Pyrodictium delaneyi: one gene and its partner. The protein of the gene in region 2 binds, or shares a complex with, the protein of the main gene of each other region. Links are inferred from orthologs where the notes say so. Each region holds a gene or a part of one and is shown on either strand. Other genes may lie near its edges.

Region 1 (3,620 bases), 780 kb from region 2 along the record:
GAACCACAGCCTCGAGGGCTTCCCTGATTACCTTGGATAGCTCCACCTCTCTACGTGTAGGCGCCGGCGTTTTACGCTCAGCCGTCGAGAATGGAGCCATATGATATCGGCATCGTATAACAGCACGGTCAGGGAGAGCCATATGGCGTGGATGCGCCTCACGAGGACCATAAACTGCAGCGAGAACACGTGTACCGCCATACTCTACTAGTGCTGAGCCATCCGCATTGCTGAGTACACCAACCTCCATCCTAATAGGCCTCAGCTGCGCTGCTAGTCTACCGTCGTGTCTGACAGCTACCTTCTGACCGTCACGCTCTTCCCACCGTATGAGGGCTGGTTTCTCACCTGTCGCACCACCCATGGCTTACACACCTCTACGGGTCTTCTCTCTACGTATAAACTCGCGCACCCTCTCAGTAAGACCGGTCGTGTGAGCCTCAGCTTCGATCTTCTTTATCGAGAGGATAACCACCTCTTCTAGGTCCTTATTCGGACAGCGTACCAGTATACGTCCATTCTGACCAACAACTATCTCGCAGCCGGTCTCCTGCATAATCATGTTTACCATAGACCCCTTCTTACCTATGACGCGGGGAACACGACTAGGCTTTATCTCCACAATGGAGCCCTCGACTATCCTGCCCAGTCCCTTACCCTTTATCGAGAGAAGCGGGTCCCGTGCCCGGTCAAATGCCACAACTTTGGCCACTATGTAGTCGCCAACGTCTAGGTACTTCTTGAGACTGTCTACCGCCGGGTTAAATGGACGGTCGAGAACCTCTTGTACGGTGAGTATCCCCTTGTAGGGTGAGGCTATGTCTACTTCCCAATGGGTTAAACCAATGTCCTTCACTAGCCCTATTACTATGTCGCCCGGCTTTGGTATGTACGCACCTTCAAGAGGAATTATACTGATCTTGTACTTGCCGTCATCGAGTTGTTGAATGCTGGCTAGCCCGGTTATAGTAGCATAGTACTGGTTGCCTTTGCGCTCGATGAAAGGCGAATCTACTACTATATCGTTGCCCTCAGCCAGTATATCTCCAGGTAAAACGATGGATCTAGGCGAGACGTATATCCGCGCCAACCCTGTCTACACCACGCTCACAACTTTGACGTCAACATTGCCCCGGGTGAGCTTATTGAGCTTATCCATAACTTCCTGTTGGAGTCCTGCAGGTATCTCTAGCTCGGCCACGAGGCTGCCATCACTACGCCAGTCCATATGTTTTACTTCTCCAAGCTTAGAGAGGGCCCCAGCTACGCGGCCCGAATACTGTGCAGGCACAACTATACGGAGGAGAGCCTTTGCAATCTTTATAGGGATTATGCGGCTTATAGCACGGACTATCTGTGGGGCTTGCTCTTCAACGCTCTTAAATGGGTCTACTCCTACGCCTGCCTGCTCCATAGCCGCTTCTATCCGGGCAGGCGGTATGGGAAGCTTAGTCTTCGGATCGATAGCGTTCTTGGCTATATAGTTTATAAGCTGGCGGCGCTTAGCCTCGATAAGCTTCCTGCGTTGCTCTGCTGTAAGTTGCAGCTCGCCACGACGAACTATTTCTGCAGCAATTTTCACTACATCATCTGTACCGAATACACGACGGAGAAGCTCAGGGGATGCGCGAAGGCCCCGCCGAAGATCAGTGTATATAGCGTCACTTATGACTAGGTCTTCCAGGTTTACATCCTTCCCCTGCTTAAATTCAAAAGCAAGATCAGGATTTACGAGGACCTCAAATCTCTTACCAGCGACCTCGAGTCTAGCCACTACTGGCTCGTGCTCGCCCTTACTCTTGCGCGGCATCTCTACTAGACACCGAGTTTTTCTAGGAACTTCTGCAGCTCCTCTTTAGACAGTTTCCGGAATCTCTGTGTTGCTGTGTCAACTACCCCTACTTCTAAGGTTTCAACAGTAGGCCTGCCCTCCATCACAGAGGCTACCGCCTTCATGCCAAGCAATATTGCATCATCTAGCGTCATGTCGTCGCGATACTCTCTCTGTAATACCTCAATGGCTTGGCCACCGCCCTGACCCAAGCCATGAGCCTTGTAGCTTATGTACTGGCCACTCGGCTCAGCAACATAGAGCTTAGGCCCTGTATCGTCGACACCAGCAATCATTAGCGTTACACCGAAGGGGCGGACACCACCATGCTGTGTATACACCTGCATTAAGTCGCAGATCTGGCGAGTGAGATACTCTACGGGTATCTGCTCACCATAGACGAACCGGTATTGTACCGCCAAGAGCCTGGCGTAATCTATCAGTATGCGTCCATCACTGCCGAAGCCGACGAAGCCTGCACCTATGTGTTCGTCAACCATGTAAACCTTCTCTAGCTGACCTATGTCTATCAGAGGGCTTGTCTTCCTCTTCTCAGCCACAATCACTACGCCATCTACAGCACGGACACCAACCATTGTCCAGCCGCGCTTGGCAGCCTCCATGGCATACTCTACTTGGAAGAGACGGCCATCCGGCGAGAACATCGATGTAGACCGGTCATACCCCATCATCGCTGGTGGTGCGGGGAACGACACTGTGCGTCACACCCTCCAAGCCGTGAAGCATAAACACTTACTCAAGCATAAAAAGCCTTATCCGAGCACAACAAACAACTAGGATACACATGGGCCGGTGAAGACGAGTCCGAAAACCGAGGTTGCGAGAGAATGGCTATGCGGAGTCTTCTCGCCCCAGAGGCCCGCCTCTAACAACATAACTGCCATCCTAGGAAGCCGCGAAACCCGGATATCCTCCCTCTACCTACACAGTTTTAGACCTGGACCTCTCGGGTGCCGCCGGGCCCCTGACAGCCCCGAAAGCCCTGGGGCCCACCTTGTGGATGAAGGGGCTCTGCGCGCCGGAACAACTATACCTCTCGTACTTATCCTCGCTTGATTAGGCCTCTTGTCTTGCACTAGGGTGTCTACGAGCGCTGTGATGAACGCGTCCTTCGTGCAGAGCAGCAGCGATGACTTGGAGGCCCCATTACTGAGCGAAAGGCATACATGTGGGAGGGGCGTGGAATGCCGAGCAACATTGAGAGGAGGGTTGCCCAGGCACTTAGGAGGCTAGCGAGGAGGCGAAACTGTGTTTCTATAGCCGAAGTGGCGGCGGAAGCTAGGCTTACACCAAGCGACGTACGTGGAGCACTAGAAGGACTCGAGAAGAAACGGCTTGTGATTGTCTCGGGTGACAGAGTCTGCTACACCGGTGGACCCGTGGATGAGCAGAGCTATGTTATTGGCCCCGAGCTGCGTCGTGTAATAAACGAGGTACGGTCTAGAAGGAGTATAGTAGCCTCCGTCTATGAGCTGGAGCGTGGACCTCTTAGACTCCTTGTGGTTGCAAGGCGAGACGGCATAGTGTTTGTTGTTCTACCGGTGTCGGGTAGAGAACCTACTGAGCGGCTAGTTGGCCTTGCTAGGAGGCTTGCACGTCTAGCTCGCCGTCTGGCTGAGGATGGCTGTCACGATCTCCCCGCTGGCCGCGGCACACCCAGACTGGTCGTACCGGTACTCGCGTCGGACTATGGTGCACCGAGGCTTGTCGAGGGCATAGTCTTTAGGCCCGCGAGAAGCCTCCTAGCTCTGATAATTGGGCCAGAGCC
Region 2 (4,212 bases):
GCCCATACCTAGCCGTGAAGGTGAAGAGCAACGAGTTCGGCGCCTTCGTGGGCCAGCGCGGCTTCCACGTAAAGTTCCTCGACGCTGTGTTCCGTAAGCTGCTAGGTGTAGGAGTGAGAGCGTACGAGGTAACAGAAGAGGAGGAGTCGAGGCGTAAGAGGAGACGCCGCTAGGCGACGTCATCCCACTGTTTTTAGCCGCTCTGGGCCAGCAGCCAGCCCTATGGGTTCCTCGCAGTTTACCTCTCTTAGAGGAGGCCTCCACAGCCCCTAGAGCCGGAGCCTGCGGCAATGGTGTAGCCCAGGCCTTGCCGAGGGTGAAGTATAGGAGGGATCAACGGCTCGAAGAAGCCATCCATCTCCTCATAGACGCACTTGGTCTAGACTACATAGACAAGGGGAGAGTTTACGCCGCCTGGAGCACCGGGTCGACAACTCGAGCCTATGCACGCATATGGGGACTCCCTTCACCCTTTGCTAGGCTAGGTTTATGCAAGCCCATGTACGTCATAGAGCTTGTGTCCGAGAACTTCCGGGAGCTCTCCTGCAGAGAACGGATCTCGGTTCTTGTGCACGAGCTGCTACACATACCGCGTAGCTTTAGCGGAGGGCTCCGCAACCACGGCGAGTGGAGCCGCTGGCATAACATAAGAGGCTTGCTGGCCAGGATTCCTCGTGACGTGGCGGAGCGGGTCTGTAGACTCCTAGAGGAGTCTACAGAACCTCAGCCATAGAGCTGCAGGCGCTATGGCAGTTGTAACCTAGGAGAGGCGTGATAGTCTTGGGCAAGATATACGTGCTCAAAGAGCCTGGGAGGGACAAGGCCTGGAACATATACGCGCTGAGAGAGGCTGCACGGCTTAAGCGCTGGTTCCAGGGAGTCTACTATAGTCCCCGGCTCAAGAGGCTCCTCGCAGTCTTTAAGCCTACGCCTGGAACACACGTGAACATGCTGGTCTTCGAAGAGATGGGGGAGAGTGTTCTCCGTGACGCCTACCGCATGGAATGCCCGCGAGGCTGCAATCGCTGCTGCGTCCTGAGGAGCGGCGCATTCATGATAGAAAACGAGCTCCGCAACCTTCCCGGCGACGTGAGAGACCGGGTTACCCGGCAGCCTAGCGAGCTGATCAAGACCCCTGGGGGCTGGGTTAGAGTTTACCGGCTAGATACTGAGCCTATGGGCCGTTGTATTTTCTTCGACGTGGAGAAGGGCACATGCATGCTAGAAGGGCTAGGCAAGCACAATAAGCCCATAGTGTGCCTGCTAACGTATTGCACGGTATTCGCCACGCGTGATGGGAAACTCTACCTCAAGAAAGGCTATCGAGTGCATCGCGACGGCCGTGCAGAGATACACTACGAGGAGGTAGACGAGAAGACATGGCGCCGCATGGTAGCGAGAATGGGCTCTGTCTGGACCAGGTATCGTAAAATCTACAAGCAGCAACAAACAGAAGAAGGGACGGCTTAAATATGCATTACAGCGCTCTCGCCGACACCAGCTATGGGGTTACTCTCAAAGTACTCTGGATTATCAACGTAGGGGCGACGCCTCTTCTTCATCACCTTCTCGACCGCTGATAGGAAGTCTTCCATAGTGACATATCTGCGGTTGTTACGCAATGCTGCAAGTCCTGCCTCCATCACTATTGCCCTAATGTCTGCACCAGTAGCTCCCTCTGTTATCCTAGCCAGGTAGCCTAGGTCAACGTCGTCCGCTAGTTTCATTCTCTTTGTGTGTATCTTGAATATCTCTAGGCGCCCTCGCTCGTCCGGCGGCGGCACGTAGATGAGTCTGTCGAAGCGACCTGGCCGGAGCAGTGCTGGGTCGAGTATGTCGATTCTGTTTGTAGCAGCTATCACCTTTACGTCGCCGAGCGGGTCGAAGCCGTCCAGCTCTGCTAGTAACTGCATAAGCGTGCGTTGTATCTCACGCTCACCGCTAGTGCCTATGTCTATTCTCTTAGCTGCTATTGCATCTATCTCATCTATGAATATGATGCTTGGTGCCTTCTTGCGGGCTAGCTTGAATACCTCGCGCACTATCCTGGCGCCCTCGCCGACATACTTGTGCACGAACTCAGACGCTACTACGCGTATGAATGTAGCATTGCTCATAGATGCTACCGCTTTTGCTAACAGTGTCTTACCACAGCCGGGCGGACCATACAGTAGTACACCCTTCGGCGGCTCTATACCTAGCTCGCGGAACGCCTCCGGCTTCACTAGCGGTAGTATGACGGCCTCATAGAGCTCGCGCTTCTGCTCTTCGAGCCCACCTATATCGTCAAACGTTACCTTGGGTCTCTCGGTGACTTCCATAGCCCTTATGTATGGGTCCTCGCGCTCTGGCAGCACTTCTACTATCGTTGAGCCACGCTGGTTGAGAGCGACGTAGGCTCCTGGAACTAGCTTAGAGGGATCAACGTTTGACGACACGTTGACTACTAGGTTAGGGCCAGTACTGCTCTTGACCACCACACGGCCGTCAGGTAGGACGCTGAGCACCATAGCCTCTATTAGTGGTGGGCTTAGGAGCTTGTCAACCTCCATTCGGTAGCGGCGCAGCTCGCGCCGCAGCTCTGAGCGCTCTGCTTCAAGCTCCCGGATCCTCCGCTCAAGGTAGTATATGTAGTCCTTTGAGAACTCGTTATCGGCGCTGCCGCGGTGCTGCATACCCTAGCGCCACCATGCACCTATATTAGGAAACCCTATGAAGACCTAAATAATGGTTTGCGGCCCGTGAGTACGGTGGTGATACTCCAGTATGCCTCTACAGAGGCGCCGCGAGATAATATACTGTGAGATGTGCGGGGCGCCGATAGAGGGCAGGAGTTACACCATAGTCGTCGAGGCCACCGATATGGTGGTCTGCGAGCGCTGCTACCGCCGCTATATGTCTCGGGCCACGAGGACTGGCACCGACGAGCCGCTACGGTTCCGCATCGCCCCGCGTAAGGAGAAGCCCGGGCCGGCGAGGACCGCCCCCCAGCGTATAGAGCCGCCGCGACCCGCTGTTCAGAGGACGGCCCGGCGGCCGCCTAGGCCGCCAGTCCGACGCCGGGGCACTGGACTCGGTGCCGTGGAGCGCTACGAGGTGGTAGAGGACTATGCCGAGAAGGTTCGGAGGGCCCGCGAGAAACTCGGGCTGACGCAAAAGGAGCTAGCAGTCAAGGTAAAGGTAGGCGAGAACGTGATAAAGAGAATCGAGGCAGGCACGCTCGTGCCCCCGATAGACCTGGCCATGAGGCTTGAACGCGTACTCGGGGTAAAACTGCTAGAGCCAGTAGTAGAGGAGGAAGAGGAACCCGCTCCAAGCAGTAGGAAGGGAGACTTCTACCTAACCCTCGGCGACATAGCTGAGCTACGCGAGGACTAGGACTCTCTTTCCCCTCTCCTCGCTACTCCGATGCCCAGATGCTACGAGCCCTCGGATTCTCCGGATTACGCTATAGGGCTATACGCTGGCTCCCGCTTATAGCCTACACTGAAGAGCCCCAGGAGGCATAGGGATGGGATAGAGAGACTTAGACTCTGTGAGGATGTGTGAGTCCGCCTTGAAGCGCGCATTGCTTGCTCTACCCCGGCGGCTGACTAGCTGGGAGGAGAGGGAGGCTTACGCTCTGCTAGAGACTGCAGGCTACACCGTGGTAGACGTTGTACGGTACCGACCCATATCCAGGTCCCGGCTCTTCAGCAAGGCTAAGCTAGAGGAGCTAGCTGAGAAGGCTAAGCCGCTTCGTGGAGACGAGGAGGCGAGGATAATCGTTTACGACGAGTTGCGGCCCCGAGAGTACTTCCGCATAGTGCGCGAAGCCCGGGTAGACGCAATTGACAGGACGTTGCTCATTCTCGAGATCTTTGCCTTGCACGCTGGTAGCCGGGAGGCTAAGCTGCAGATAGAACTCGCCCGGCTTAAGCACCAGCTACCCGTGATAAAGGAGGCTATAAGATTGGCCAAGATGAGGGAGCTGCCAGGCTTCCTAGGCCCTGGCGGCTACGCTGTAGACGCCTACTACCGGTACATGGTCTCACGCATTGCTAGGATCCGCCGCGAGCTGCAAGAGCTGCGGAGGCGCCGTGAGATAGAGAGGGCGAAGAGGAGGAGTGCCGGCCTACCCCATGTCGCTATAGTAGGCTATGCGAGTGCTGGGAAGACAACATTGTTTAACAAGATTAGTGGCGAGAAGAAGCCGGTAGGTCCAGAGTACTT

What was found. Proteins that work in one complex are often made in the same cells at the same time.
Region 1: the proteins of Pyrde_RS06215 (region 2) and psmA are in contact, whole or in part, in a cryo-EM structure (PDB 6HE5), measured with the Archaeoglobus fulgidus proteins. The link is inferred for Pyrodictium delaneyi from one-to-one orthologs. Residues at the interface, in WP_010879468.1 of Archaeoglobus fulgidus: Asp391, Leu392, Lys393, Gly394, Met396, Phe397, Val398; in WP_010877997.1 of Archaeoglobus fulgidus: Ala30, Arg33, Gly34, Ala35, Asp51, Arg53, Val54, Lys66, Ser79, Gly80, Leu81, Val82, Met166.

What each region holds. Positions count from the first base shown.
Region 1 is NZ_CP013011.1:1,982,595-1,986,214, forward strand. What follows is about bases 682-3,620. They hold psmA (archaeal proteasome endopeptidase complex subunit alpha), read right to left. Parts: upstream 2,548-3,620; coding sequence 1,816-2,547; downstream 682-1,815. Other genes in these bases: rrp4 (exosome complex RNA-binding protein Rrp4), read right to left, coding at 682-1,090; Pyrde_RS10070 (ribosome assembly factor SBDS), read right to left, coding at 1,097-1,810; Pyrde_RS10080 (helix-turn-helix domain-containing protein), read left to right, coding at 3,037-3,620. Outside these bases: exosome complex exonuclease Rrp41, read right to left, coding at 1-364; more of rrp4, read right to left, coding at 368-681. UniProt on the Methanocaldococcus jannaschii protein: Component of the proteasome core, a large protease complex with broad specificity involved in protein degradation. The M.jannaschii proteasome is able to cleave oligopeptides after Glu, Asp, Tyr, Phe, Trp, slightly after Arg, but not after Ala.
Region 2 is NZ_CP013011.1:1,207,061-1,211,272, reverse strand. Bases 572-3,419 are described here. They hold Pyrde_RS06215 (proteasome-activating nucleotidase), read right to left. Parts: upstream 2,676-3,419; coding sequence 1,467-2,675; downstream 572-1,466. Other genes in these bases: Pyrde_RS06210 (multiprotein bridging factor aMBF1), read left to right, coding at 2,767-3,378; Pyrde_RS06220 (hypothetical protein), read left to right, coding at 772-1,470; Pyrde_RS06225 (putative metallopeptidase), read left to right, coding at 572-733. Outside these bases: Pyrde_RS06230 (PhoH family protein), read left to right, coding at 1-173; more of Pyrde_RS06225, read left to right, coding at 317-571; GTPase HflX, read left to right, coding at 3,557-4,212. UniProt on the Methanocaldococcus jannaschii protein: ATPase which is responsible for recognizing, binding, unfolding and translocation of substrate proteins into the archaeal 20S proteasome core particle.